Regions from separate parts of the Oceanimonas doudoroffii genome, predicted to be linked through region 3. Evidence: predicted binding sites of a transcription regulator. Region 3 holds the regulator's gene; each other region holds the start of a gene.
The links. Region 3 encodes sigma-54, which starts transcription at its own class of promoters, with help from an activator protein. Its sites were predicted from a motif close to TGGCACNGTTTTNGCTT; they were not measured.
Positions count from the first base shown of each region.

Region 1: B6S08_RS09620 (superinfection exclusion B family protein) is a predicted target of sigma-54. The motif match lies at 4,985-5,001, and genes of this name have one in related genera.
Region 2: glnA (glutamate--ammonia ligase) is a predicted target of sigma-54. The motif match lies at 4,738-4,754, and genes of this name have one in related genera.
Region 4: B6S08_RS07090 (flagellar hook-length control protein FliK) is a predicted target of sigma-54. The motif match lies at 5,306-5,322, and genes of this name have one in related genera.

Region 1 covers NZ_NBIM01000001.1:2,077,568-2,085,154, forward strand. The annotation lists gene xdhB (xanthine dehydrogenase molybdopterin binding subunit) at 1-537, opposite strand, end outside; gene xdhA (xanthine dehydrogenase small subunit) at 530-1,975, opposite strand; gene B6S08_RS09605 (MFS transporter) at 2,199-3,581, shown strand; gene B6S08_RS09610 (TetR/AcrR family transcriptional regulator) at 3,585-4,205, opposite strand; gene B6S08_RS09615 (GlcG/HbpS family heme-binding protein) at 4,378-4,809, opposite strand; gene B6S08_RS09620 (superinfection exclusion B family protein) at 5,056-5,628, shown strand; gene B6S08_RS09625 (methylglyoxal synthase) at 5,638-6,099, opposite strand; gene B6S08_RS09630 ((2Fe-2S)-binding protein) at 6,221-6,412, opposite strand; gene B6S08_RS09635 (protein tyrosine phosphatase family protein) at 6,516-6,941, opposite strand; partial or broken gene B6S08_RS09640 (EF-Tu C-terminal domain-related protein) at 7,089-7,587, opposite strand, start outside.
Region 2 covers NZ_NBIM01000003.1:166,507-174,093, reverse strand. The annotation lists gene glnL (nitrogen regulation protein NR(II)) at 1-351, opposite strand, end outside; gene slyA (transcriptional regulator SlyA) at 571-1,017, shown strand; gene B6S08_RS11735 (HlyD family secretion protein) at 1,014-2,066, shown strand; gene B6S08_RS11730 (DUF2955 domain-containing protein) at 2,080-3,093, shown strand; gene glnA (glutamate--ammonia ligase) at 3,262-4,671, opposite strand; gene typA (translational GTPase TypA) at 5,199-7,034, shown strand; gene B6S08_RS11715 (cytochrome b) at 7,285-7,587, shown strand, end outside.
Region 3 covers NZ_NBIM01000005.1:141,811-149,397, forward strand. The annotation lists gene mlaE (lipid asymmetry maintenance ABC transporter permease subunit MlaE) at 1-257, opposite strand, end outside; gene mlaF (phospholipid ABC transporter ATP-binding protein MlaF) at 247-1,047, opposite strand; gene B6S08_RS14080 (KpsF/GutQ family sugar-phosphate isomerase) at 1,226-2,200, shown strand; gene kdsC (3-deoxy-manno-octulosonate-8-phosphatase KdsC) at 2,197-2,751, shown strand; gene lptC (LPS export ABC transporter periplasmic protein LptC) at 2,748-3,296, shown strand; gene lptA (lipopolysaccharide transport periplasmic protein LptA) at 3,265-3,786, shown strand; gene lptB (LPS export ABC transporter ATP-binding protein) at 3,789-4,514, shown strand; gene B6S08_RS14105 (RNA polymerase factor sigma-54) at 4,558-5,994, shown strand; gene hpf (ribosome hibernation promoting factor) at 6,019-6,306, shown strand; gene ptsN (PTS IIA-like nitrogen regulatory protein PtsN) at 6,309-6,755, shown strand; gene rapZ (RNase adapter RapZ) at 6,766-7,587, shown strand, end outside.
Region 4 covers NZ_NBIM01000001.1:1,526,039-1,533,625, reverse strand. The annotation lists gene fliF (flagellar basal-body MS-ring/collar protein FliF) at 31-1,671, shown strand; gene fliG (flagellar motor switch protein FliG) at 1,664-2,707, shown strand; gene fliH (flagellar assembly protein FliH) at 2,704-3,513, shown strand; gene fliI (flagellar protein export ATPase FliI) at 3,500-4,831, shown strand; gene fliJ (flagellar export protein FliJ) at 4,831-5,268, shown strand; gene B6S08_RS07090 (flagellar hook-length control protein FliK) at 5,381-7,267, shown strand; gene B6S08_RS07085 (flagellar basal body-associated FliL family protein) at 7,297-7,587, shown strand, end outside.

The sequences.
Region 1 (7,587 bases), on a different contig from region 3:
CTTTTTCAGGCCGGCGGCGGAGTCGCCCCGCTGCTGCTTGTGGCTTTCGGTCACAAACAGCTCTTTTTCCAGGGCCTCTTCCACCGACAGCACCGCCGGCAGCTCTTCGTATTCCACAATGGCCGCCATGGCCGCCTTGCGTGCAGTTTCCAGATCATTAGCGGCTACCGCCAGCACCGGCTGGCCGTAATATTCCACCTTGCCATCGGCCAGCAGCGGATCACCGGCCAGCACCGGGCCGATGTCGAGCTCGCCGGGCACGTCTTCGGCGGTAATGGCAATGGCCACGCCGGGGAACTGGTAACAGGGGCTTACGTCCAGTTTGGTGATGCGGGCATGGGCCTTGTCGGACAGCCGGGCATACACATGCAACTGATTGGGGAATTCCAGCCGATCGTCAATGTACTGGGCTTCACCGGATACCTGCCGGGCGGCGCTGTCGTGGGGCACGCTCTTGCCCACGCCGGTTTGCAGTTCCTGTTTCATCTTCGCCATCATTTCATCGATGGTGAGCGTGTTCTGCGGTTTGTTAGACATAAGACGTCACCCTGGTTTCCAGTTTCAGATCCTGTTGCTCGATAAAGCACTTGTACAGCAGGTTGGCTGCGGTGCGAGTGCGGTATTCCTTGCTGGCACGAAAATCCGACAGCGGCTCAAAGTCGGCTTCCAGGGCCTTCATGGCGGCCTTGACCGTGGCCATGTTCCAGCTTTGGCCCAGCAGCGCCTGTTCACAGCCGGAGGCCCGCTTGGGAGTGGCGGCCATGCCGCCAAAGCCGATGCGGGCGTCGGTGACGGTGCCATTCTCGATGATCAGGTTGAAGGCACCACACACCGCGGAAATGTCGTCGTCTATCCGTTTGGACAGCTTGTACACCCTGAAGTGCTGATTGGCGGCGGGCTTGGGCACGATAATGCGCTCGATAAACTCGCCCTGCTCCTGGGCCGTCACCTTGTAGCTGAGGAAGTAGTCTTCCACCGGCAGTTCGCGCACGCGCTCACCCTTGCGCAACACCAGGGTGGCGTTCAGCGCAATCAGTACCGGCGGCGCATCGCCGATGGGCGAGGCGTTGCCGACGTTACCCCCAAGAGTGCCCTGGTTACGGATTTGCAGGGACGCAAAGCGGTGCAGCAGCTCACCGAAGTCGGGATAGTAGCGGTTCAGCGCCTCGTAGCTGTCACTCAAGGAGCGGGCGGCACCAATCACCAGGCCATCGTCGGTCTCTTCCAGGGTTTTCATGTCGGCCACGTTGCCCACATAAATCATGGTGGGCAGCTCGCGGTGGAACTGGGTCACTTCCAGCGCCAGATCGGTGCCGCCGGCCAGCAGCCGGGCATCCGGGTGCTGCTCCAGCAGGGTGGCCAGTTCGGCGCTGCTGGTGGGCGAGAAGCACACCTTGTCGTCACCGCTCAGGGTCACCAGGGTGTCGGTCTCAATTTGCGCCAGTTGCTCCACCAGCTGCTGCTCGTAGCGGGAAAAGTCATCGGCCAGTTGCGGTTGTTCGGCAATGGCCTTGGCGGCGTCCACTATGGGGCGATAGCCGGTACAGCGGCACAGGTTACCGGCCAGGGCCTCAAAGATGTCGTGCTGTCCGGCCGCCGGCTTGTTCTTGCTCAGCGCAAACATCGACATGATAAAGCCCGGGGTGCAGAAGCCGCACTGGGAGCCGTGAAAGTCGACCATGGCCTGTTGCACCGGGTGCAGGCGGCCATCCTTGGACTTGAGATCTTCCACGGTGAGCAATTGCTTGCCGTGCAGTGCCGACACAAAGGTCAGGCAAGAGTTGACCGAGCGATAACGCATGCGGTCACCGTCACGCTCGCCCAGCACCACGGTGCAGGCGCCGCAGTCACCGGAGCCGCAGCCTTCCTTGGTGCCGGTCTTGCCAACGCGGGTGCGCAGATAATTGAGCACCGTCATATTGGGGGACAGGTCCTGCTCCTGTCGCAGCTCCTGATTTAACAGAAAGGTGATCACGGCTTGCCTCCTTCAGGGTTCTGGCGCCTGGCCGAACAAATGAGTTGTTAATATCTTCACATCTAATTAAATTAAAATCTGACTCATGGGTCAACAATTATTTTACACTCAAGTTGCCGGTGCCCGCCACTTCATAGTTAACTGCCTGTTGGCACGACGGTTTCGGGCAAGCCATGAAAGGCCCGGCCTGTTTTCTTTAAGTGTAGTGGGAGCCCTGTTTATCATGTTTGAGACATCCCCAGACCGGCAGGCACACCGCGTCTTTGCCGGTGTAGCCCTGGCCATCATGCTGGGCGCGCTGGAAATCACCCTGCTGATGCCGGCCATTTCCAGCCTGGGGCGCACCTTTGACGCCCCAGCCCTGGCGCCGCTGCTGGTCAGCGGCTATCTGTTCACCATGACCCTGACCATGCCGGTATATGGCCGGCTGAGCGATCGTTTCGGCCGCCTGCCCTGCCTGCTGACGGCCATTGCCCTTTTTATATTGGGTTCGATGACCAGTGTCCTGGCCGACAGCCTGGCGCAGCTGCTGGCCACCCGGTTACTCACCGGTCTCGGTGGCGGTGGCCTGATTGCACTGTCGTTTGCGGTGATTGCCGATGTAATACCGCCTCGTCAGGTGGGCCGCTATCAGGGACTGATCTCCACCCTGTTCGCGGTATCCAGCGTGGCCGGGCCGCTGCTGGGCGCCGCCCTGATCGCCCGCTTTGACTGGCGCTGGCTATTTCTGTTCAAGCTACCCCTGGGCGTACTCGCCATGGGGCTGTGCTGGTGGGCACTGCAGGGCCTGGGACACAGGGGTACCCGCAGCAGGCCCGACCACACCGGCATGGTGCTGCTGGTGCTGGCGGGGGTGGCTTGGGGACTGTCCACCAACACCGCCGAGCTGCTGCCGGCACTGGCGCCGTGGCAGCCGCTCCTGATCGGTTCGGCCCTGCTGCTCAGCCTGTTGCTGCTGGTGCAGCAGTGGCGGCATCCTCACCCCGTGCTGCCGTTGCGGCTGCTGGGCGAGCGTCTGATGGCCATGGCAGTGCTGCTGCTGGCCTTGTCGGAAGCGGTGCGGTTGGGGTTGCTGGTGTATCTGCCCCTGGCGCTGGAGCAGCAGGGGCAGCGGCCGGAAGACACCAGCCGAGTATTGCTGTGGTTTATTCTAAGTGTCACCGCCGGCACCTTTGTCAGCGGCAAGCGCATTGCCCATGTGGGCTACTGCCGTCCCTTTCCCTGGGCCGGTGGCCTGCTGCTGGGACTGGGCTGTGGCCTGCTGTGGGGCTTGGTGAACCATGGCCTGAGCGGCCTCTGGCTGTATGGTGGTTTAATTGCCGCCGGCGTGGGCATCGGCTTTCTGATCGTGGCCTGCTCCATCGCGGTGCAGAACGCCCTGCCCGCCAGCCAGCTGGGGGCTGGGCTGGCGCTGATGAACTTCTGCCGCTCGCTGGGCGGCACCCTGGGAGTGATCTGGCTGGGCTGGCAGTATCAGCAGCAACAGGCCGACTGGTCGGCGCCGGTCTACCTGTCACTGGCCGGCTATGGCCTGGGATGTCTGCTGCTGGGTTTTATCATGCCCGACCGGGAGCTGGGCAACCAGGCCAAGAACCCCTCGAGCTGACTGTCAGGCTTCGGCCAGGGGGCTGACCCGGCAGCCTTCGATCACCATGCGGGTGATCACCTCGGCGGCCTGATCAAAGTCGGTCTCGTCGAGCTCGTCCTTGCCCAGGGCCATGGTGATCTGCCAGTTGAAGTCGGCGTAGGTCTGGGTGGATGCCCAGATGGCAAACAGCAGGTGCTTGGGCTCCAGCCGGGCCATCAGCCCCTGCTCCATCCACTGACTCAGGCGCTCGCTTAGAAAACGGGTCTGGCCGCTCAGGCGTTGAATGATGTCTTCCGGCAGGTGGGGAGCACCGTGCATGATCTCGCTGGCGAACACCTTGGAGGCATAGGGGTAATCCCGGGAGATGAGCAGCTTGGCGCGAATGTAGGCGGTCAGCGCCGTCAGCGGATCCTGATGTTCTTCAAAGGGCGCCGAGGCCGCCAGCAACGGTTCGGTGACGCTTTCCAGCACGGCCCGGTACAGGTTTTCCTTGCTGCCAAAGTAATAGTAGATATTGGGCTTGGGCAACTGCGCCAACTCGGCGATATCGGCGGTCTTGGTGGCGGCATAGCCGTGCTCGGCAAACACCCGGCTGGCTGCGCGAATAATCTTCTCTTCGTTCCTTGCTCTTATCCGTGACATAGTTATTTTTTGGCTCCGTCCACAAAATGCGGGCTTTGTTTTTGCCAACCATACCGGAATACGGTAAAAATTCATAAAAAAAACGCCCACCACAAGGTGAGCGTGAAAAAAGAGTAACCAAGGTTACCCCTCGACCAAAACAACATGTTATCCCAGCGGGGAGACAGCTCCCTCAGCTGCAATCCGCCTGCAGGCCGGCATGCTCGACGCCGGCTACCGCGCAGGCTTCATCCACATCGGACAGATCGCCGGTAATGCCGACGGCGCCGATGATGCGCTTGTTTTCATCACGAATAAGTACCCCGCCCGGCGCCGGCAGAATTTTGCCTTCGCCCAGGGTATTGAGTGACTGCATAAAGCCCGGCCGGGCTGCGGCCATTTCCGCCAGCCCGCGAGAGCTGCGTCCCAGGGCGATGGAGCCCCAGGCCTTGGCAATGGCGATATCGGGGCGCATCAGACTGGAATTGTCCTGCCGCTGCAGGGCCACCAATACGCCTGCATTGTCCAGCACAGCCACGGTCAGCGGCGCGGCCGAGACTTCCTTCGCCCGGTTCAGTGCGCCCTGAATGATCACCAGTGCCTGTTCAAGTGAAACTGTATTCATTACTTAATGACTCCCTGTCTAGCCATACTAAAGTATTACCAACTGGGCCCTAATAAAACATAAAACCGGGACAAAGTTAACAGATTTTTGTATACGTTTAATATAAAGATAATTATCTTATTACCTTTCCCACCATCCTGCGCTCGGTGTTAACATTCCCTCAGTGTGGCCTCACTGGCACATATTTTGCCTGAACTGTGCCATGGACTTTCGGGCCTGCCTGGCCCTTCCTCGGAGAGACGAACAATGCCGGAGTTGCGACAGGTTTCCACGCTGAACTGGTTGATGTGCTGGTTGATGCTCAGCTGCCTGATGATCACCCTGCTGCCCGAGCGGCTGTTTGCCGGCGCCCTGGGTACCTGGCTGGCAGATTACCGCCTGCTGTTTGTGCTGATGATGGTACTGTCGGCCACCTACTTTTTATCCATCGCGGCCATCATGCTGTTTCAGCACGTCTTTTACCGCAAGCAACGGCTGACCCGACAAAAGCTGCTGAAGGAACTGCTGGATTATCTGGACGCCAGTGAAAAGGCGGTGCTGCGGGAGTTCGTCATTCAGCGCAGAAACGTCATAAAACTGCCGGTAACCGAGCCCGCCGTCAAAAATCTGCTACAGCAGGGTATTCTCAGCCATGCCTATGGCGAGCCCGGCGACACCGTCCTGCAGGGGATTCGGCCACTGATGGTAACCCTGGAGGCCAGGCCGCTGCTCACCTTTCGCGTGCTGGGACTGAACCCGGCCAGCATGACCGACGAGCAAAAAAGTCAGATCATGAGCAACCGACCCCGCTATGCCAGCAGGCAGCTGGGCCGGGGCTGAGCCGGCACTTCAGTCGCCGGTTCTTTCCTTCAGGTAACCTTCATAATCGGGAATGCAAATGCTGAAGTCGGCGCTCATCTGAGCGCTGTTAATCAGCATGTCGGCGGTGGCGGCATTGGTGGCTACCGGAATATTCCATACCGAGGCCAGCCGCAACAACGCCTTGACGTCCGGATCATGAGGTACGGCGTTGAGCGGGTCCCAGAAGAAAATCAGCACGTCGATCTTGCCCTCGGCGATCAGCGCGCCCAGTTGCTGATCGCCGCCCATGGGGCCCGACAGCAGGCACTCGACCGGCAGCCCGACCCGACGACCGAGCATGGTGCCGGTGGTGCCGGTGGCATACAGGCGGTGGGGGCGCAGCGCCTCGGCGTGGGTGGATACCCAGTCCAGTAACTGGGATTTCTTGTGATCGTGGGCCACCAGGGCCACGTTCTTGCGGGCGGAAAGGGTTCGTTGCGTCTCTTTCATGGCTACGGCATCCTTAATGATAACTGCCCCCATGGTAGCCAAAGCTGCCTCAAATAAGCAGCCCTGCAAAACACAAAAAGCCCCCTTTCGGGGGCTTTTTCAATGATCGTGAGCTCCGGACTCAGGCCACCTCGTAATAGACGGCGTTTTTGGCGGTCTCCTCGGCCAGAATGGCTAGGGCCACGGGTATGCACTTGCCACACTGGGCACCCACACCCAACTCGCGCTTGAGATCCATAAACTCGCTATGACCCTCGGCAATGGCCTCTTTCAGCTGGCGCTCTGTAATACCCTTGCACAAACACACATACATGGAAATGTCCTCCGCTCTCAGGACAAATCTAAATGATATCAGTTATCAGTGCAAGTCAATTTTGTTGAAAAAAACGACGTCGATCACGGCGTTTTTGCCGGGTTCAGTTTCGCTGCCTGGCGGCAAGGGCATCGACTTGAGCCGACAAATCATAGCCGGCGGCGGCGCACTGCTGCAGCAGCTCGGCCACCGGCTGCCGGGAAGCCTGTGACAGCGCCCACAGGGTGATGGAACGCGTACCGCTGCGGCAAAATGCCAGCGCCGGTTGCGGGTGTGCCTGCAGTGCCTGGTCAAAACGCGCAATGGCGCCCTCGGTAAACTGACCGGAGCTGATAGGTATCCACTCCCAGGCAAAGCCCCGGGCCCTCGCCTGCTCGGCCAGTGCCTCGGCCGCCGGCTGGCCGGCGGCTTCACCGTCGGGGCGGTTGCAGATCAGGGTGCGGTAGCCCAGGGCCTGTAACCGGGGCAAATCCTCGGTGGTCACCTGATCCGCCACCGCAAAATTCGCTGTGACCGGCTTGATATCCATGCTGGCTTCCTCATGCTGTGTTCGGCGCGGACTGCCCGCAGGCCTTTAGATTAGAAGCTACTAACGTAAAGGACTGCACGCAAGCCATAAACGAAAAAAGGAGGCCGAAGCCTCCTTTTTTACAGCGCGGGTTGCGCCAGTCATCAATTACTTGATGATCTTGGCTACAACGCCGGCGCCTACGGTGCGGCCACCTTCACGGATAGCGAAGCGCAGACCGTCTTCCATCGCGATGGGAGCGATCAGGCTTACAACCATCTTGATGTTGTCGCCAGGCATTACCATTTCAACGCCTTCCGGCAGTTCGATGGTACCGGTCACGTCAGTGGTACGGAAGTAGAACTGCGGACGGTAGCCCTTGAAGAACGGAGTGTGACGGCCGCCTTCGTCTTTGGACAGTACGTATACTTCGGATTCGAAGTCGGTGTGCGGGGTGATGGAGCCCGGCTTGGCCAGAACCTGACCACGCTCAACGTCTTCACGCTTGGTACCACGCAGCAGAACACCAACGTTCTCACCAGCACGGCCTTCGTCCAGCAGCTTGCGGAACATTTCAACGCCGGTACAGGTGGTCTTGGTGGTGTCTTTGATACCAACGATTTCCACTTCTTCACCAACGCGAACGATACCACGCTCTACACGACCG
Region 2 (7,587 bases), on a different contig from region 3:
TTTCTTTTGCTGGTCGACCAGCCTCAGTTCCATCAGGGCCAGGGTCTGCCGCTCCCAGGTAAAGGCGGTGACGCTTACGTCGACCCAGCGGGGCAGGCCGTCGATGATCACCTGTACCTCGCTGTTGGTAAACCCCTGCTCCAGCTCGATGCAGCGCTGAATGCGGCGCATGTCGAGGGAAATGTCTTCCACCACCTTATCCAGCCGGGCGTCCTGCAGCCGGCGCTTGCTCAGGGTGAGCAGTTGTTCGGCGGCGGTGTTGGCAAATTGCACCACCAGGTCGCCGTCTACCACCAGCACCGCCGTGAGCTGGCTGTCGATAATGGTCTGAATGCTGATCCGGTTTTTCACGCTCACGTCCTCAACATCAAGGTTTGCACCAGTGTGGTGCAAACAGTGTAACCCATGACCAGCGAATTGCTACATCATGGTGCAACTTGCGGCGGTTTGATGAAAACATCTGGGCCTTGATGAGTACCGTTGCAAGAACCTTGCCCGCCCGGTGGCAATATCTTGGCAAATATCGGTAGCGTGAATATAATTAGCTAGCTAACTAATTTGGAGGTTGAGATGAGAACACTGGGCATGGCGCTGGCCAATCTGGTGCGGCAGTGGCGGCTGATCAACGATGAACGGCTCAAGCCCCTGGGGCTGACCCAGAGTCGCTGGATCACCCTGACCCATCTGCAGCGGGAAGAGGGCATTCAGCAGCATCAGCTGGCGCGCCGGGTAGGGGTGGAAAGCCCGTCCCTGGTGCGCACCCTGGACGGGCTGGAACAGCTGGGGCTGGTGGAGCGCCGGCCCTGTGCCAATGACCGCCGTGGCAAGACGGTGTACCTGACCCCGGCGATCCAGCCATTGTTGTCGGAAATGGAGGTGGTGCTGGACCATACTCGTCGTCAGGTGCTGGAAGGCCTGAGCGATGCCGAGTTGGCCGAGTTTGAGCGCATGGTGAACCACATTGGCGGCAACCTGCAGAAACTGAGCGAGCAGCTGGGAGAAAAAGAGGGCAAATGATGACCGCAGAGCAAAGTTTCAATCGCTGGGTACGCATTGCCCTGATCACCTTTGGGGTGCTGCTGGTGTATTTCGTGCTGATCGACAATTACGCCCCCATGACGCCCCAGGCCCAGGCGCACCGGCCGGTGCTGTCGGTGGGTCCTCGTGTGGCGGGGCAGGTCACGGAAGTCGCGGTCAGCAACAACCAGCAGGTGGCGACGGGGGAGCTGCTGTTTGCGCTGGATGACACCGACTACCGCCTGGCTTTGGCCCGGGCCGAGTTACAGCAGCAGCTGGCCGCCGCCGACAGTGCCCGTCAGCGAGCGGTAATGGAAGCGGTGCAGGCGGAGATTGAACAAGCGCGGTTGCGGGCCGAAGAGCTGGCCCGAGAGGCCGTCCGGCTGGAGCGATTGCACCGCCTCGGCCATATGTCGGTGCAGCAGGCGGAGCAGGCCCGCAACCAGGCCGAGCAGGCGCAAAGCGCGCTGCAGGCGGCCGAGGCCAGGCTGCACGAGGCGCGGCAGGCCCAGGCTGCGGTGGAGCTGACCCATGAGCAGGCCAGCAATGCCCATGAACAGGCCCGGCTGGCGCTGGAGCGTACACGAGTGAGGGCGGAAATCGCCGGCCGTGTCGGCAACCTGCAGTTGCAGGAAGGGGTGCAGGCCCAGGCCGGCCAGCCGTTGCTGGCACTGATTTCCAACGAACTGACGGTGATTGCCGATCTGCGGGAGAAGAGCCTGCGTCATGTCACCACCGGCACCGAAGTGGGGGTGGTGTTCGATGCCCTGCCGGGCCACATTTTCGACGGCCATGTCAGCAGCATCGACAGCGGGGTACGCCAGGGGCAGCAGTCAGCCGACGGCCTGCTGGTGCAGCCGGAAAACTCCGATCGCTGGGTGCGGGACGCCCAGCGGTTGCGGGTGCACATCGCCCTGGATGAGCCGGTGCCGCCGCTGGCCACCGGCGCCCGGGCCACGGTGCAGTTGTTTCCCGAGGCGGGCAGCTGGCTGCACGGCCTGGGCTGGATCCAGCTGTGGCTGGTGAGTCAGTTCCGCTATCTCTACTGATGGGTATGCGGCCATGACCTTTACCGACGACAAGCTCAGGGGCTGTCTGCGCATCGCTATTGGCAGCACCATCGGCATGCTCACCGCCAAGGTGATGGACTGGCAGATGGGGGTGTTTTTTACCGTTTACCCTATGCTGCTGCTGGGCATGGTGCCGGTGCTGAACCGCTTTGTCATGGTGCAGTTTATCGGCTCGTCGGTGCTGACCTCGCTGGAGGTCATGCTGCTGCCGGGGCTGCTCGGGCACTGGCCACCGGCGTATGTGATGGTGGTGTTTCTGTTGTTTCTGTGGCGGTTCAACCTGATGGCCAAAGGGCCACTGATGCTGTTTGGTGCCAGTGGCTGCGTCAGCCTCAGCATCATGCTGCACTTTGCCAGTTACCCCCAGTATCACCTGGCCGACATGGCCGCCAGCAACATAGTGGCTTCCTGCCTGTCGGTGGCGGTGGCCGCGTTGCTCTATGCCCTGCTGCCCAACCGGGAACCTCCCGTGGCCCGGGCGCTGCCGCAGAAAAGCGATAACGTGCTGCGCCATCAGACCCTGCTGGGAGCCATCGTGGCCACCCTCAGTTTTGTGGTGTTTCAGACCCTGGATCTGGTGGACTCGCTGTCGGCCCAGGTGGCCACCGTGCTGGTGCTGTTTCCCATGAGCTTCGCCGGCGCCGTGGTATCGGGGCGAGCCCGTTGCATCGGCACCCTGCTGGGGTGCTCGGCGGGGTTGCTGTTTCAGTTGGTGCTGTATGACTACTACCACAATCTGCTGCTGCTGGGACTGGCGTTCTGGATTTGCACCATGGTGTTTGCCCGGCTGCATGCTCGAGAGCCCATGCCCGGTGTGGGCTTTGCCGGCTTGACCACGGTGGGCATTCTGTTTGGGCAGTATGTGTCGCCCCAGCATGATCTGGTGTTCAGCGCCCTTTACCGCATGAGCTCGATGACGGTGGCCATTCTGATCACCCTGTGCTGCGTCTATTTGGTGCACAAGCTGCTCAACCTGTTTCCGTCTACTCGCCATCAGGTGTTGTAATCGTTGGTGAGGGGTGAGGGGTGAGGGATGAGTTGTGGATTCTCCTCACTCCTCACTCCTCACCCCTGTCACCTCACTATTATCTCGTTCCTACGCAGAGCGTGGGAGCGAGCAACAAAAAAGGCCCGGTTTCCCGGGCCTTTTGACACTCAGCTTATCGCGTCACGCTTATACGGAGTAGTAGAGATCAAACTCCAGCGGGTGAACCGCCATGTTGATGGTCTCGGTCTCGGTGCGCTTCTGCTTGATGTAGGCATCAATGAACTCGTCGGAGAACACGCCACCACGGGTCAGGAACTCGCGATCCTGGTCCAGGTTGTTCAGGGCGTCGTCCAGAGACACGGCCACGGTCGGGATCTCGGCGGCTTCTTCGGCCGGCAGGTCGTACAGATCCTTGTCCATGGCATCGCCCGGGTGGATCTTGTTCTGAATGCCGTCCAGGCCGGCCATCAGCAGGGCCGCAAAGCACAGGTAGGGGTTGGCGGCCGGATCCGGGAAGCGGGTCTCGATGCGGCGGGCCTTGGGGGAACCGACCAGCGGAATCCGAATGGAGGCGGAGCGGTTACGGGCGGAGTAGGCCAGCATGACCGGGGCTTCAAAGCCGGGCACCAGACGACGGTAGGAGTTGGTGGCCGGGTTGGTGATGGCGTTCAGGGCACGGGCGTGCTTGATGATACCACCGATGTAGTACAGCGCCATTTCGGACAGGCCGCCGTACAGGTCGCCGGAGAACAGGTTTTCACCGTTCTTGCCCAGAGACTGGTGCACGTGCATGCCGGAACCATTGTCACCTACCAGCGGCTTGGGCATAAAGGTGGCGGTCTTGTTGAAGGCGTGGGCGACGTTGTGAACCACATACTTGTAGATCTGAATTTCGTCGGCCTTCTTGGTCAGAGTGTTGAATTTGCAAGCAATTTCGTTCTGACCGGCGGTGGCTACTTCGTGGTGGTGAGCTTCAACCACCAGGCCCATCTCTTCCATGATCAGACACATGGCGGAGCGAATGTCGTGGGAAGAGTCAACCGGAGCTACCGGGAAGTAGCCGCCCTTCACGCCAGGACGGTGGCCCTTGTTGCCTTCCTCGTAGTCGCGACCAGAGTTCCACTTGGCCTCGGTGTCGTCGATCTTGAAGAAGCTGCCGGACATGTCGGTGTGGAAGCGCACGTCGTCAAACATGAAGAATTCCGGCTCGGGACCGATCAGTACGGTGTCGGCAATGCCGGTGGACACCAGGTATTCTTCGGCGCGACGGGCGATGGAGCGCGGGTCGCGGTCGTAGCCCTGCATGGTGGCGGGCTCGAGCACGTCACAACGAATGTTCAGGGTGGCGTCTTCGGTAAAGGGATCCATCACGGCGGTGGACGGATCGGGCATCAGTACCATGTCGGACTCGTGAATGGTTTTCCACGCGGTCATGGAAGAGCCGTCGAACATTTTGCCTTCTTCAAAGAAGTCATCGTTGATCTGGTTTACGGGCAGGGTGACATGCTGCTCCTTGCCTTTGATATCGGTAAAGCGCAGATCGATGAATTTGACATCGTGTTCCTTGATCATGTCCATTACGGTTTCGATTGACATGGATTTCGACCTCCAAAAATAAGCATCCTAGGGTCTGATGAACAAATTCATCAGTTGCCGTTTACTAAGCTAAAACCGTGCCATGTTGGTAAGTGCTTGTTATGTTGGCATATTACCGACAAGCATGAAAACCGGCTGCCATTGCCATGCACCAGTTTAGTGCATGTCTGGATCCTTTTGGTGCGAGTTTGAAGAGATGCGTTATTCCGGTGCATTTGCTGTCCATTCCGCACGGCCGGCAGCGGCCCGGGCCCATGATAGCACTCAAGGTGAGCATGAGGATCGGTGCGAGTCTTTTTCATTGACCCTGGGAGGGCGTCGGCCCGAACGCCGGGGTGGCGTCGATTCCGCCGCTGTGGCGGGGCGCGGGCAGCCAACACAATAAATTAATATATTGAAGCGGCTAAAGCGTGTACAATTTGCAGCCCTTTTTATTTGGTTCCGCTGCACTCGTCGCGACGGACACCCCCTGAGAGCGGCAGCGCCGGCGTGTGCCCGCCTCGATACTATGCGAGTGAAAGAAATTAATGTCATCTGAAATCAACAACTTGAGAAACATTGCCATCATCGCGCACGTCGACCACGGTAAAACCACCCTGGTAGACAAGCTGCTGCAGCAGTCCGGTACCCTGGAAAGCCGCGGTGAAGCCGAAGAGCGCGTCATGGACTCCAACGATATCGAGCGTGAGCGCGGCATTACCATTCTGGCCAAGAACACCGCCATTCGCTGGACCTCTCCCGAGGGCCAGGAATACCGCATCAACATCGTGGACACTCCCGGACACGCCGACTTCGGCGGTGAAGTAGAGCGGGTCATGTCCATGGTTGACTCGGTGCTGCTGCTGGTGGACGCCCAGGAAGGCCCCATGCCTCAGACCCGCTTCGTGACCCAGAAAGCCTTTGCCCAAGGCCTCAAGCCCATCGTGATCATCAACAAGGTGGACAAGCCCGGCGCCCGTCCCGACTGGGTGATGGATCAGGTGTTTGACCTGTTCGACAACCTGGGTGCTACCGACGACCAGCTCGACTTTCAGGTGGTATATGCTTCCGGCCTGAACGGCTGGGCTTCGCTCGACGCCGATGAGCGCACCGAAGACATGACCACCCTGTTCCAGACCATAGTGGATCAGGTACCGGTACCCGACGCGGATCCGGAAGGTTCCCTGCAGATGCAGATCTCCCAGCTCGACTACTCCTCCTACGTGGGTGTTATCGGCGTGGGCCGCATCAAGCGCGGCACCGTCAAGGTCAACCAGCAGGTGACCGTGATCGGCGCCGACGGCAAGACCCGCAACGGCAAGGTGGGCCAGGTGATGGGTTACCTGGGCCTGCAGCGTCATGACGTGACCGAAGCCAGCGCCGGCGACATCGTGGCCATTACCGGCCTGGGCGAGCTGAAGATTTCCGACACCGTCTGTGCCGCCGGTGCCGTGGAAGCGCTGCCGCCGTTGTCGGTAGACGAGCCCACCGTGACCATGACCTTCCAGGTCAACACCTCTCCCTTTGCCGGCCTCGACGGCAAGTTCGTGACCTCGCGCAACATTCTCGAGCGTCTGCAGCAGGAGCTGGTACACAACGTGGCCCTGCGGGTGGAAGAAACCGGTGATCCCGACAAATTCCGCGTATCCGGCCGGGGTGAGCTGCACCTGGGCATTCTGATCGAGAACATGCGTCGGGAAGGCTTTGAACTGGCGGTGTCTCGTCCGGAAGTTATTCTGAAGGAAGAAGACGGCCAGCTGATGGAACCGTTCGAAACCTTGACCGTGGACGTGGAAGAAGACTGCCAGGGCTCCATCATGGAGAAACTGGGTGAGCGCAAGGCCGAGATGACCGACATGGTGCCGGACGGCAAGGGCCGCGTGCGCATCGACTTCATCATTCCGGCCCGTGGCCTGATCGGCTTCCAGACCGAGTTCATGACCCTGACTTCCGGCTCCGGCCTGATGTACCACACCTTTGACCACTACGGTCCGCACAAGGGTGGCAACATTGGCCAGCGCAACAACGGCGTGCTGATCTCAAACGGCAAGGGCAAGGCCCTGGCCTACGCCCTGTTCAACCTGCAGGAGCGTGGCCGCCTGTTTATCGAGCACGCCACCGAGGTGTATGAAGGCATGGTGATCGGCATTCACAGCCGCTCCAACGACCTGACCGTAAACTGCCTCAAGGGCAAGCAGCTGACCAACATTCGTGCCGCCGGCACCGATGAGGCGCTGACCCTGGTGCCGCCGATCAAAATGACCCTGGAGCGCGCGCTGGAGTTCATTGACGACGACGAGCTGGTGGAAGTGACCCCCAACCACATTCGTATTCGCAAGAAGCTGCTGGCCGAAAACGATCGCAAGCGCGCCAGCCGCGCCTGATCGTCTTCACCCGCAGTATAAAAGGGGCGCCTCGGCGCCCCTTTTTCGATCGCGTGGCAGGCAAGACGGACAATGGCTCACCTCTCACCTCTCACCTCTCACCTCTCACTCCCCCTCACATTCAAATTATTTGAATTATTAGGCCAGTAAAGGTTGCTTTGATTTACCGGCAAAGGCATTAGACTTGAAACTGATAATCATGCACAGTTGCAAGCGCTGCTTTTTCAAGCGGCTGCGGGAGAGCCGTATTATGCAGAAATATTCAATCACGATGCGCCTGTTTCACTGGAGTACCGTCCTGCTGGTATTCGGCCTGTTTGGCGTGGGACTGTGGATGCGCAGCCTGGGCTATTATGATCCGCTCTATCAGGTGTTGCCCTACTGGCACAAGAGCGTGGGCTTTTTGCTGGCCGGCCTGGTGGTGATTCGCCTGCTGGGGCGCTGGTTGTTTACTCAGCCGGAACCGCTGGCCAGCCATCAGCCCTGGGAGCGCCGGCTGGCGCACCTGATGCACTGGCTGCTGTATGGTTTGCTGTTCGGGCTTTTTGTCAGT
Region 3 (7,587 bases):
CTGCCTTCGGCACCGAAGTCCACCAGCACGTTGTAGCCCTGCAGCGCCAGCACCATGCCGATAAACAGCCCCGACACCAGAATGATCAGCACCGACTGCACACCGACCACATGCAACTGCTGCACCAGCAGCGGAAAATGCTTTTTCGGCTCGGGCCGCCCCAGCAAAGCGTGGGTCAGCATCAGCCCGGCCCGGCCCAGGGCGGTCAGGCCGGAAACACCCTGCCGGCCCAGCCGGCCAATCACCTCAATCAACATAGGTCAGTGACTCCCTGTAATCGGGGGCGGGATAATGAAACGGCACCGGGCCGTCGGCATTGCCGCGCAGAAACTGCACCACCTGGGGATCCTCGTGCCGTTTCAGCTCCTCGGGCGTGCCCGCCGCTATCACCTTCTTGTTGGCGATGATGTAGGCGTAATCGGCGATGGTCATCACCTCGTCGACGTCGTGGGTCACCACAATAGAGGTGAGTTGCTGGGCCCGGTTGAGTTCGGAAATCAGCTTGACCAGCACCCCCATGCTGATGGGGTCCTGGCCGGCAAAGGGCTCGTCATACATGATGAGCTCCGGATCCAGGGCGATGCTGCGTGCCAGCGCCGCGCGCCGGGCCATGCCGCCAGACAGCTCGGACGGCAGCAGATGAGCGGCGCCACGCAGCCCCACCGCTTCCAGCTTCATCATCACCAGGGTATGGATCATGGCTTCCGGCAGGCCGCTGTGCTCTCGCAATGGAAAGGCGACATTGTCAAACACCGACAGGCCGGTAAACAGGGCGCCGCTCTGAAACAGCATGCCCATGCGCCGGCGCAGCTGATACAGCCGGTTGCGCCCCAGGGACGGAATCGACTCGCCGTCGAACAGCACTTCGCCGCTGTCGGGCTTGATCTGACCGCCGATCAGCCGCAGCAAGGTGGTCTTGCCGATACCGCTGGGGCCCATGATGGCGGTGATCTTTCCACGCGGAATTTCCAGGTTGATGCCCTCATAGAGAGGACGATCACCGTGGCTGAAGCAAAGATCCCGTATCTCGACAAGGCTCTGGCTCACACTCGCTTCCCCGTAAAAAAGAAAGGATTGTATGGGTTCGGCCGAATATCGGCAACCGCATGACGGTGAATTTGCGCCACCCCCTGTCCACCCAAATCCTGCCCCTGCAGGCATCATGCCGGTCGCTTCTCGGCGCGGGCTTTTCTATAATGGCGCCGCCCCTGAAGCGGAGAACCCCATGTCAGCAGAATTTGATTATCGTAGCACCGCCCAACGCGTTCTCGATATTGAAAAGGCGGCCATCGACGGCCTTTATCAATATCTGGATGAATCCTTCAACCATGCCTGCCGGCTGATGTTTCACTGCCAGGGCAAGGTCATCGTGACCGGCATGGGCAAGTCCGGCCATATCGCCCACAAGATTGCCGCCACCCTGGCCAGCACCGGCACCCCGGCGTTTTTTGTGCACCCGGGCGAAGCCAGTCACGGCGACCTGGGCATGATCGACAGCCGGGACCTGGTGCTGGCCCTGTCCAACTCCGGTGAAAGCGAGGAAATCATCGCCCTGCTGCCGGTGCTCAAGCGCCGGGGCATGAAGCTGGTGTGCATGACCGGCAAGCCCGAGTCCACCATGGCCCGGGAAGCGGATGTGCACCTGTGCACTCGGGTCGAGCAGGAAGCCTGCCCGCTGGGACTGGCCCCCACCGCCAGCACCACCGCCACCCTGGCCATGGGTGACGCCCTGGCGGTGGCGCTGCTGGAGGCCCGCGGCTTTACCGCCGACGACTTCGCCCTCAGCCACCCGGGCGGCGCCCTGGGCAAGCGGCTGCTGCTGCGGGTGGCCGATATCATGCACAAGGACGAGCGGGTGCCCCGAGTGGGTCTCGACACCCTGATCATCGAGGCGCTGCTGGAGATCGGCCGCAGCGGCATGGGCTTTACCGCCGTGGTCGATGGCGAAGGCCGGCTGGCCGGCATCTATACTGACGGAGACCTGCGCCGCACCCTGGACCACAAGGTTGACGTGCACAACACTCGCATCGCGCAGGTCATGACCCGCAGCTGCACCACTGTGCCCGCCGGCATGCTGGCGGCGGAAGCGGTCAAACTGATGGAAGAGAAAAAAATCAGCGGCCTGCTGGTGCTGGATGATGACCAGCGCCCGATCGGGGCCTTTAACATGCACGATTTACTACGCGCGGGAGTGATCTGATGACGGTACAAACCCTCTATGGCGCCGTGACCAAGGACGTCTGGCGCCGGCTGAAAGACATTCGCCTGCTGATTTGTGACGTGGACGGCGTCTTGTCCGATGGCATGATCTACCTCGGTAACGACGGCGAGGAATACAAGGGCTTTTCCACGCGGGACGGCTTTGGCATCAAGGCATTGCTCAATGCCGGCATCGAAGTGGCGGTGATCACCGGGCGCAGCTCGCGCATCGTCAGTGAACGCATGGCTTCACTGAGCGTGCGCCATGTCTATCAGGGCCAGAGTGACAAGATGCACAGTTACGGCGAGCTGCTTGAGCGCCTGGAACTCACCCCCGAACAGGTGGCCTATATCGGCGACGACGTGGTGGATCTGCCGGTGATGCAGGACTGCGGCCTGGGGGTAGCGGTGGCCGATGCCCACCCGCTGGTGCTGCAGCGGGCCGACTACACGACCCGCACCGCCGGTGGCCGGGGTGCGGTGCGCGAACTGTGCGATCTGCTGCTGGCGGCCCGCGGCCGGCTGGAGCAGGCCGAGGGCATGAGCGTATGAGCCGCCAGACCTGGCTGTTTGGCGCCCTGTTCATCATTGCGCTGGCCAGCTGGCAGTGGTTTCGCAACGATACCGAAGCGCCGGTAAACCCGCAGGATTACCAGCCCGATTTCGTCGCCACCAACCTGGCCAGCGTGCAGTACAACCGGCTGGGGCTGCCCTACCGGGGCATGCAGGCGGAGTACGCCGAGTACTACGAGCCCCTGTCCATGACCCTGATGAAAAAACCTGTTATCTTGCTCTATTCCCCCGATGGCCAGCCCCAGTGGCGGCTCCGCGGTGATGACGGCACCATCAATACCGGCGACAATGCCGTGCTGACCGGCAATGTCGTGGGCAATGGGCTGCAACCGGATGCCCTGGTGGAAACCCTGACCACCGAATATCTGGAACTGGACTTTATCAATAACCAGCTGCGCTCCAACCGGCAGGTGCGGCTGCAAAGTCCGCAATACCAGGCCGAGGGGCTGGGTGTGCTGGGCGAGCTTGATCAACAAACGGTGGAATTACTGAATGAAACCCGGGCAACTTATTTCAATCCTTAGTCTTGGCGGCCTGCTCGGCCTGGGTCAGGCCCAGGCCAGGGACAGCGACTTTCGCCAGCCGGTGACCATAGACGCGGGCCGTCAACTGGTAGAGCTGGCCGATGACAAGGTCACCTTTATCGACAAGGTAGTGGTCAAGCAGGGCAGCATAGACGTGCGCGCCGACCAGCTGGTGGTGATCCGCAATGAACAGGGCCTGCAGTCGATGACTGCCAAGGGCAGTCCGGCCACCTACGAGCAGATCCTCAACAACGGCAAGCCGGTGCATGCCGAGGCGCGGGAAATTCACTACGACATGCGCGCCCGCACCATCACCCTGATTCGGGACGCCAAGCTCAAGCAGGATGACAACATCGTCACCGGCTACCGTATTCGCTACTTTATCGACAAGGAGCAGATGGAGGCCGAAAGCCAGGGCGGCAAGGACAGGGTCACCACCATCTTCCTGCCCGAGCAGGTGCAGAATTTCGACGAGCAGGACAAGAACTGAGCATGGCGATACTGAAAGCGCGCGGCCTGCAGAAAAGCTACAAGGGCCGCAAAGTGGTGGCCGACGTCAGCCTGACCGTTAACACCGGTCAGATCGTGGGTCTGCTCGGCCCCAACGGTGCCGGCAAGACCACCTCCTTTTACATGATTGTGGGCCTGGTCCAGCGGGACGCCGGCAGCATCACCATCGACGGCCAGGATATCAGTCACGAGCCCATGCACGTGCGCGCCCGCTCCGGCATTGGCTACCTGCCCCAGGAGGCCTCGATTTTTCGCCGCCTGAGCGTGGCCGACAACCTGATGGCGGTGCTGCAGACCCGCAAGGATCTGAATGCCGACGGCCGCAGCGAGAAAATGGAACAGCTGCTGGAAGAATTCAACATTACCCATATTCGCGACAGCCTGGGAATGAGTCTGTCCGGCGGCGAACGGCGGCGGGTTGAGATCGCCCGGGCGCTGGCGGCGGATCCGCGCTTTATTCTGCTCGACGAACCCTTTGCCGGTGTGGATCCCATTTCGGTGATAGACATCAAGAAAATCATTCTGCACCTCAGGGACAGAGGACTGGGCGTACTGATCACCGATCACAATGTGCGCGAGACCCTGGACGTGTGCGAAAAGGCCTATATTGTCAGTCATGGGCACCGCATCGCCGCCGGCACACCGACGGAAATCCTCGCCAACGAGCAGGTCAAAAAGGTTTATCTCGGCGAACAATTCAGCCTCTGAAGGCACCGCAACCCGCGGTTGATATGGAAGGACGTTTGCATACATGAAGCCGACTCTTCAGTTACGTCTGGGCCAGCAGCTGACCATGACGCCCCAGCTGCAGCAGGCCATTCGCCTGTTGCAGCTGTCCAGCATGGAGCTGCAGCAGGAAATTCAGCAGGCGCTGGACAGCAACCCCCTGCTGGAGCAGGAGGAAGCCGACAGCGTCAAGGTGGCCGACAACCGCAACGAAGAGCAGATGGCCGCCGACACCGCCATGGAGCGCAACCAGCTGTCCGAAGACTTGCCCATGGACACCAGCTGGGAGGAGGTTTACACCGCCTCTCCGGTCAGCGGCGGCGCCGGCCTGCCGGAAGGGCTGGAAGACAGCGTTTACCAGGGTGAAACCACCGAGAGCCTGCAGGACTACCTGATCTGGCAGATGAATCTGACCCCTTTCAGTGACACCGATCAGGCCATCGCCATGGCCATAATCGATGCCGTCGACGACGCCGGCTACCTCACCGCCGGTATCGACGATCTGCTGGAAGCGGTATCGGCCCGGGAGCTCGGTATCGAGGCCGACGAAGTGGAAGCAGTGCTCAAGCGTATTCAGCACTTCGACCCCATCGGCGTGGCCGCCCGCAGCGTGCAGGAGTGCCTGTGCATTCAGCTGGAGCAGTATCCGCCCGACACACCCTGGCTGAGTGAAGCCCGCGCCTTGCTGGCCCAGCACATGGACCTGCTCGGCAACCGTGACTACCGCAGCCTGCAGCGCAAGACCAAGCTCAAGGAAGACGAGCTCCGGGAAGTGCTGGCGCTGATTCAGCAACTGGAGCCCCGCCCCGGCAGCAGCATTATTCAGGGTAACTCCGAATACGTCATTCCCGATGTGGTGGTCACCAAGCGCAGCGGGGTCTGGGTGGTGGAACTCAACCCAGAGGCCATGCCCAAGATACGGCTCAACCAGACCTACGCGGCCCTGGCCAGCAAGCCCCGCAACAGCGAGGACGGCCAGTTTATTCGCAATCACCTGCAGGACGCCAAGTGGTTTCTCAAGAGCCTTGAAAGCCGAAATGAGACGCTGCTCAAGGTTGCCAATTGTATTGTTGAACAACAACAGGCATTCTTTGAATATGGAGAAGAGGCCATGAAGCCCATGGTGCTGAACCATGTGGCGGAAGCGGTGGAGATGCACGAATCCACCATCTCCCGGGTGACCACACAGAAGTTCATGCACAGCCCCCGTGGCGTGTTTGAACTCAAGTATTTCTTCTTCAGTCATGTGGGCACCGACGACGGGGGTGAGTGTTCGTCCACGGCAATTCGCGCCCTGATCAAGAAGCTGGTCGGGGCCGAAAACCCGGCCAAGCCGCTGAGCGACAGCAAAATTGCCCAGCTGCTGGCCGACCAGGGGATCAAGGTGGCCAGGCGAACCATCGCCAAGTACAGGGAGTCACTGGCCATTCCCCCTTCCAATCAGCGCAAACGCCTGGTTTAAAGGCAACGACAGAAGGAAGACGTTATGCAAATAAATCTGACCGGACACCATGTCGAGATCACCGATGCCCTGCGTGATTATGTGAACAGCAAGTTTACCCGGCTGGAACGCCATTTCGATCACATCACCAATGCGCACGTCATCCTTAATGTGGAAAAAATGCAGCAAATCGCCGAAGCCAAGCTGAACGTCACCGGCGGCGAGCTGTTTGCCAACTCCCAGCATGAAAACATGTATGCGGCCATCGACAGCCTCATCGACAAGCTGGATCGTCAAATCATCAAACACAAAGAAAAACTCAAGCAAAAATAACCATGGAAGTCGCCGACATACTCAGCAGGGGCTGCACCCGCAGTGCAGTCCCCTGCACGAGCAAAAAACGTGCTCTGGAAATTATCAGCGAGCTGGCTGCCGAACATCTCAATATCGGCAGCCAGCCGCTTTTTGACTGTCTGCTGGCCCGAGAGAAAATGGGCAGTACCGGCATCGGCAATGGCATCGCCATTCCTCACGGCCGGATCAGCGATGACAACAAGGCGACTGCCGTACTGCTTACCTTTGCCGAGCCGGTGGAGTTCGACGCCATCGACAACCAGCCGGTGGGCTTGGTGTTTGCCCTGCTGGTACCGGAGCAGGAATGCAAGCAACACCTCAAGACCCTGTCGCTGATCGCCGAGAAACTGAGTAACAAGCAGGTGTGCCGGCAATTACGTCAGGCCGGCAGCGATGAGGAACTCTATCAAATCATGATTTCAGCCTGAGGATAGCAAGATGCAGCTGGTGATCGTCAGTGGCCGTTCCGGTTCGGGCAAAACCGTGGCCTTGCGGGTACTTGAAGATCTCGGCCATTACTGCGTCGACAACCTGCCGGTGGCGCTGCTGCCGGAGCTGGTGCGGCTGCGCCGGGACAAACCCGGAGCGGTGGCGGTAAGCATAGACGTACGCAACCTGCCCGACAGTGCCGAGCAGCTGGAAGCCTTTCTGGCCGAGGTGCGAGCCATGGATGACGTTCAGCCTTCCAGCATCTTTATCGACGCCGACAATTCGGTGCTGATCCGCCGCTTTGGGGACACTCGCCGGCTGCATCCGCTGTCCCGCCACAGCCTGACCCTGGACGAGGCCATTCGCGAAGAAACTCATCTGCTGGCGCCACTGTCGTCGGACGCGGACCTGCGCATCGATACCTCGTCCTTAAGCATTCACGATCTCAGCGAAATCATTCGCGAACGCATCCTCGGCAAGAAAGAAAAGGAATTGAACTGGGTGTTCGAGTCCTTTGGCTACAAATACGGCGTTTCCAAGGACGCCGACTTCGTGTTTGACGCCCGTTTTCTGCCCAACCCCCACTGGATTGCCGAACTGCGCCCCTTTACCGGCCAGGATCAGCCGGTGGCCGATTACCTGAGCAGCCAGCCCGAGGTGATGAAATACCTGTGGCAGCTGGAAAACCTGCTGATCACCTGGATGCCCCACCTGGAACGCAATAACCGCAGCTATGTCACCGTGGCCATCGGCTGCACCGGCGGTCAGCACCGTTCGGTCTTCATCGCCGAACAGCTGGCCCGGGTCTTTGGCCAGATGGGCAAAAGCGTG
Region 4 (7,587 bases), on a different contig from region 3:
ACGCTTCCGGCCAATACCGAGGGGGCCTCCATGGAGGCGGAAGAGCGTAAGAGTACGCCCTTTGCCTTGCTGGGCAACACCGACGTGCTGCGCCAGATCGTGATTGTGCTGGCCCTGGCCATCTGCCTGGCCATGGCGGTGTTTGTGCTGCTGTGGGGCAAGGAGCCCGAAATGCGGCCGCTGGGGGTATACGGCAACCAGGAACTGATCGAAACCCTCGATTACCTGGACGCCCAGAAGGTGGAATACGCGATTGACGGCAACAGCGTCTTGGTGCGCGCGGATCAATACGCCGACATTCAACTGGGACTGCGTCGTTCCGGCCTGACCCAGGCGCCTCCCGAAGGCGACAGCATACTGCTTTCCGATCCCGGCTTTGGCATCAGTCAACGGCTGGAGCGGGAGCGTCTCAATCTCAGCCGAGAGCGTCAGCTGGCCCGGGTGATCGAGCAATATAACAGTGTGTCCTCGGCTCAGGTGTTGCTGGCCATTCCCAGAGAAAACGTTTTCGTGCGCGACAAGCGCAAACCCAGCGCCACCGTGGTACTCAACCTGCGCCGGGGCGGTGCCCTGCGCCAGGAAGAAGTGGACGCCATTGTGGATACCGTGGCATCGGCGGTGCCGGATCTTACCCCGGGCCGGGTCACGGTCACCGATCAGAACGGCCGCCTGCTCAATTCCGGCTCCCAGGATCCCATGTCTGCCCGCACACGGCGTGAGTTTGAGCTGCAGCAAAAGCAGGAAGCGGAATACCGCCAGAAGATTGACGCCATTCTCAGCCCGGTGCTGGGGCTTGGCAACTACACGGCGGAGGTAGATCTGCGACTGGACTTTCGTCGGCAGCAGCAAACGGTCAAGACCTACAACCCCGACATGCCCGCGGTTCGCTCGGAAATGGTGATGGAAGATAACACCAGTGGCCGTGGCGCCATCGGCATTCCCGGTGCCCTGACCAACCAGCCGCCGATGGATGCGGATATACCCGAGGAAGCCGGCCAGGCCGCAGAGCAGAGCGCCACCGAGCGCAACCGTCGTGAGGCCACCCGTAATTTTGAGCTGGACACCACCATTCGCCACACCGAGAACGCCGTGGGCGATATTCGCCGGCTGACGGTGTCCGTGGCGGTGGACTACAAAACGGTGACCCAGGCCGACGGCAGCCTGGAGCGGGTACCCCTTGAGGCTCCCGAGCTGGCCCGTATCGAGCGACTGCTTAAAGGCGGCCTGGGTTTTGACGTTAGCCGGGGGGATGCCATTGAGGTGGTAAGCATGTCCTTCAACCGCCCCGACCTGGAGGCGGTGGCCGGAGTGCCCTTCTATGAGCAGTCCTGGTTCTGGCGACTGGCTCGCATTGTTGGTGCCGTGCTGGTGCTGGTGGTGTTGCTGTTGGCGCTGGTGCGGCCCATGGTGAAACGGCTGCTCAATATGGATGAGAAAGGCGAAGAGGTGGATCTCGACAGCCAGAGTGCCCTAGCCGGCAGCGATGAGCTCAGCCTGCTGTCGCAACAGGCTGAGCTGGAAGATGGCATGTTTGGCATCAAGGACGGCCAGCTCAAGCTGCCCAACCTCAATAAGGACGAAGATCTGCTGGCGGCGGTGCGCGCCCTGGTGGGTAACGAGCCGGATCTGGCGGCGCAGGTAATCAAAGACTGGGTGCAGAGCGATGAGTGATGATGGGCTGGTAATTACCGACGAGCAGCGCCAGCTGCTGTCCCGCATGACGGGCACCGAAAGGGCGGCCCTGCTGATGCTGAGCCTGCGTGAAGAAGACGCGGCACAGATCTTTCGCCACCTGGATCCCAAGCAGGTGCAGCGCCTCGGCATGAAAATGGCTGCCCTGGGAGATTTCAGCCCCGATCGGGTCAACGCCGTGCACCGCTTGTTTATTGAAGACATTCAGCGCTTTACCAAGATAGGCGTGGGCAGCCAGGACTTTGTGCGCAACGCCCTGGTGGCGGCCCTGGGTGAAGACAAGGCGGGCCGGTTGGTTAACCAGATCGCCGCCGGCGCCGGCTCCCGTGGCCTCGACTCACTCAAATGGATGGATGCCCGACAGGTGGCCGGCATTATTCATAATGAACACCCGCAAATTCAGACCATAGTGCTGTCGTATCTGGACGCGGATCAGGCGGCGGCCATTCTGCAACAGTTTCCCGAGCCCATGCGGCTGGATCTGGTCATGCGTATTGCCGAGCTGGAAGAAGTGCAGCCGGCGGCGCTGCAGGAGCTTAACGACATCATGGAAAAACAATTTGTCGGCAAGAGCAACGCCAAGGCGGCCAAGATGGGTGGCCTGAAGACCGCGGCCGACATCATGAACTACCTCGACACCTCGGTGGAAGGCGCGCTGATGGACTCCATTCGCGAGCAGGACGAGGAAATGAGCATGAAGATTCAGGATCTGATGTTCGTGTTCGAAAACCTGATCGACGTGGACGACAGGGGCATTCAGGTATTGTTGCGGGAAGTGGATGCCGATCTGCTGCAACGGGCGCTCAAGGGCGCCGACGATCAGCTCAAGGAAAAGTTTCTGGGCAACATGTCCAAACGGGCGGCCGACATGCTGCAGGAAGATCTGGAAGCCATGGGGCCGGTACGGGTCAGCGATGTGGAAACCGCCCAACGCGAGATCCTCGCCATCGCCCGCCGGCTGTCCGACAGCGGCGAGCTGATGTTGTCCAAGGGCGGCGGGGATGATTACGTATGAGTAACCCGGAGCACACCGAAGATCGCACTCAGGCCGACGCCCAGGACAACAGTGCCTGGCAGTGGCCGGAGCTTGAGATTGAGCGCAAGCGTCAGCAGATGCGCAGCGCCGCCCTGCGGCTGCGGGCCGAGCCCGAGCCCAGGGAGGCCGTGCCGGCTGCCCCCGAGCAGCCGGCACCCGAACCCCTTACCGCAGAGGCCCTGGAAAGCATTCGTCAGGCTGCCTTTGAGGAAGGCCATGCCGAAGGCAAGGCTCAGGGGGTTGCCGAAGGCCGGGAAGAGGGGCGTCTGCAGGGCATGGAGGAAGGCCTTCAGGCCGGCCTGCAACAGGGGCTGGAGCAGGGACTGGCCGAAGGCCGAAAACAGGTGGCGCAGCAGCTGGAACACTGGAGCTGCCTGGTGGAGCAGCTGCAGGCCCCCCTGTCGAAAATTGATCACACCGTGGAGCAAAGCCTGGTGACCCTGGCCATGGAGCTCGCCCGCAACCTGCTAAAGGCCGAGGCCAGTGCGTCCCCGCAGTTGCTGCTAGCCACGGTACAGGAGGCCTTGAAGGCGTTGCCGGCCCAGAATGGCCCGCTGACCTTTTACCTGCATGCCGAAGATCTGGTGATGCTGGAGGCCCATTACGATCAGGACGCCCGGGCAAAACGGGGCTGGGAATTTATTGCCGAGCCGGGCCTGGCTCGGGGCGAGCTGAAAATTATCACCCCCCTGTCGCAGCTGGATGTAAACCTGGCACAACGCATTGATGCGCTCATGGCCAATTTCATCAAGGCCAACTGGAGCCGTTTCCATGACGCTGGCTGAGCGTCTGACCGCTTATCAGTGCGCCGGTCTGGCGCCGCCCCTGGCCGCCAGCGGCAAGTTGACCCGAGTGGTGGGGCTGACCCTGGAAGCGGTGGGGTGCACCGCCGCCGTGGGCAGCCAGTGCCGAGTGCAGACCCAGTTTGGCGAGATGGATGCGGAAGTGGTCGGGTTCGCCGATGACAAGCTCTACCTGATGCCGAGTGAGTCCCTAAAGGGAGTGATCCCCGGAGCCCGGGTCACGCCGGCAGGTGACGGCGCGGGTGTTCCGGTGGGCATGGCACTGCTGGGCCGGGTGATCGACGGCGTGGGCCAGCCCCTGGACGGACAGGGGCCGATACATACTTCCACCACCGCCGACTTTGTCTCCCGCCCCCTCAATCCCATGGCGCGCAAACCCATCGATGCGCCCATGGATGTGGGGGTTCGTGCCATCAACTCGGTGCTGACCGTGGGGCAGGGCCAGCGCATGGGGCTGTTTGCCGGCTCCGGCGTGGGCAAGAGCGTGCTGCTCGGCATGATGACCCGGGGAGCCCGGGCCGACGTGGTGGTGGTGGGGCTTATCGGTGAGCGGGGCCGGGAGGTGAAGGAATTTATCGACGTCATTCTGGGGAATGAGGGCCGGGCCCGGGCCGTGGTGGTGGCGGCCCCCGCCGACGCCTCGCCGCTGATGCGGCTCAAGGGCTGCGAGACCGCCCTGACCCTGGCGGAATATTATCGGGATCAGGGGCTGAATGTGTTGCTGCTGATGGACTCCCTGACCCGCTATGCCCAGGCTCAGCGGGAGATTGCCCTGGCGGTGGGCGAGCCGCCGGCCAGCAAGGGCTATCCGCCGTCGGTGTTTGCCAAATTGCCGGCGCTGGTGGAGCGGGCCGGCAACGGTGCCGAGGGGCAGGGCAGTATCACCGCCTTTTTTACCGTGCTGACGGAAGGGGATGATCTGCAGGATCCCATCGCCGATGCGGCCCGGGCCATTCTCGACGGCCATATTGTGCTGTCGCGGCAGCTGGCCGACAGCGGCCATTACCCCGCCATCGACATTGAAAAGTCCATCAGTCGGGTAATGACGGCGGTCACCACTCCTGAGCACCAGCAACAGGCCCGGGCACTGAAACAGGCCTACGCCCTCTATCAGCAGAATCACGACCTGATCAACCTCGGTGCCTACAAGAGTGGCGCCGATCCCCGGCTTGACATGGCCATCACCATTCGGCCCCGGCTCGACCGCTTTCTGACCCAGGGCATGACAGACGTCATTGGCCTTGATGACTGCCTGAAAGAGCTGGAAGTGGTGACCATGCCGCTGCTGAGGGCCGGCTGATGAGCCGGGCCCTGAACCTGCTGCTTGAACAGCTCGACGGCGAAGAGCGCAAGGCGGCGGCCGAGATGAACGTCGCCCAGCTGCAACTGCAACGCATGGAGCAGCAGCTGCAGACCCTGAGCCAGTATCAGCGTCAGTATGTACAGACCTTTCAGCAACGGGGCCGAAGCGGCCTGGAAGCCCATCAGTTTGGCCACTTTCGCGGTTTTATCGACAAGCTGGAAATCGCCCAGCAGCAGCAGCAGCAGGGCCTGCAACAAGCCCGGGACGAGCTGGAACAAAGCCGCAATGCCTGGCTGGCGGTACGTACCCGCAAGCAGGCCATTGAAAAGTTGCTGGCTCGTGAGGCCGAACGCAAGCAGCAGGAAGCCGCCCGCCAGGAGCAGAAAATGCTCGACAACCTCGCCATTTACCGCTTTCACCGCAAGCCGCTCTAGTGATCATACTCACGCCCTCGCTTACGCGTTATAAAGTTGGTACATAAATTGCTTTTTTTTGAAGTAACAGTATCGAGGCCGCACCGGCCACAGCGACAATCAGGGGATCAGCATGACCACAGTCATTCCCGCCCTGTTCGGCGGCATGAATTCGTCAAGGGCCGCTTTGCAGCCGGGCGAGGCGGGAAAGCCATCCGGTTTTTCCGAACTGCTGAGCAAGGCCGGCGCCGAAACCGGCGACAAGGGCATGCCGGCCGTTCCGGGGGCGGACAGTGGCGAAGAGCGGGTTATGGCTGAATCCACTGAGTCCGGCGCCAATAAATTGTCAACGGTCGATGCAACAACCAACGAAGCGGCCGAGAGTGACGAGACCGACTCAAGTCCGGGCGATACCAAGGAAGGCTTCGCGGCTGGCGATGCCGTTTCCGCGGTGCCGGCCGAGGAGATCCCTTCCACCGCGGCGGCAGTGGGCGGCAAGCCGCTGCCGGAGGCGGCAACGGCAGCCGCCGACCTGCCGGAAGCGCATGCCGAACCACTGCTCCAGGGCCGCAGGGAGCCCGCTCAGCCGGTTGCTCAGGCCGTCTGGCAGGACGATCACGCCTCGGCAGATAGCGCCGAACCGGATATGAAACCGGCAAAAACCGGCAGCTCGGCGGCAAACGAATCCTTTGTAACGGCTCAACAGGCTGCAGTAAAGGCCTCCTCTCCAGGGCAGCATTCCACCCAGGCGCAGCCCGAAGAGCCGCCGAGTGGTAATCCGCCCCCTGTGGCCGCCAAGGCGGAAACGGCGGGGCCGGGCGACAAAGGAATTCCCGCTGCCGCCCTTCATGCCGGTATGACCGGTGGAAGCGAACGCGCTACTACCACGATTTCTTCCAGCGGCAAGGCCGGTGACCAGCCTGCTCAGGTGGCGCCCCCGGTTGGGGCCGACGACGCCGGGGCAGAGGCATTACCGAAACAGCCTTCAGACATCCGTCATTCAGGTGCTCAGCCACCGGCGGCTGAACAGGCCGGCCGCGCCTCCCCGTTAGCACCGGAGCAGGCTGAAACTGCGCGAGCTTCTTCGCCCGTCCCGGTGAATACCGTGGCCGGCGAGGGGCCGGACATGACGGGGGAGACGGAGGCAGAGCCGGCGATTGCGCCCAGGCAGGATGTTGCTTCGGTTCGGCAGGAAAGGACGGCCACGCCCGACTGGCTGGCCCAGATCGAGCACGGTCGTCGCTGGCAGCAGACCCAACAAGGCCAGGCGACGGAGCCCGGCGTCAAGGGGGATGCCGAGATTGCCCTCAAATCGAATGACGGCGACGAGCAGGCGGCCATTGATCTCAGCGCCGGGACAATAGAGGGTTCCGAGGGTGGCGAGGAACTGCCGCTCAGCGAGCGATCGGCCAGTGCTTCTCTGGTTGCTCAGGGAACAGCCGGTGATGCCGTGACCCGGTCGGCCGCCGGCGTCAGCGATCCACAGTTGGTGACGACGACGGCAGCCACACGGGACGCCGCCCCGGCACCAGAGCGCGTGCCTCAGCCCCTGGGGGAACGCATGCTCAACCTGCACCAGGCCTCACCGGAGCAGAATGCCCGCCAGCTGAGCCAACAGGTGCAGGTGATGGTGAGTCAGGATTTGCAACAGGCAGACATTCGTCTGAATCCGTCCGAGCTGGGCGGCATGCGCATTCAGCTCAGGTTTGAGCAGGGCGAGCTCAGCATGCATATCCAGGCGCAGCATCCTCAGGCCCGGGAACTGCTGGAGCAGGCCATGCCGAGGCTCAGAGACATGCTGGGCCAGCAGGGTATTCAGCTTGGCCAGGGGCAGGTGGGCGGTTTTGCCGGCCAGCAGGGCGGCGCCCAGAACGGGGCCTCAGGGCAGGATGCAACCGGTCCGGAAAGGGGGCATAATCCATCCCCGTTTGAGCAGGGGCCGAGTGAAGACCAGGCGGCCTATGGCTCCCGCGGGGCGAACACCTTTTTCAACGATGGCAGAATTGATTTTTTTGCATGATATCAATGGTTTATATATAAGGGCAGAGCATGGCAGAAAACCTCACCATTCCCAAGGTGGCATGGTATAAACGCAAGCTGATCTGGATAGTGCTGCTGGTGGTACTGGCCGGCGGTGGCGGGGCCGCGGCCTGGCTGCTGATGACGCCGGCCGAGCCGGTCGCCAGTACCGAGCCGGATCCTGCCGCCAATCAGGCCATGTATGTGAGTCTGACCCAGCCCTTTGTATTCAGTGTACCCGGTGGCACTCGGGATCGGCTGGTACAGGTTGAAGCCCAGCTGATGGTCAGGGGCATGGCCAACGCCGAGCTGGCCAAACAA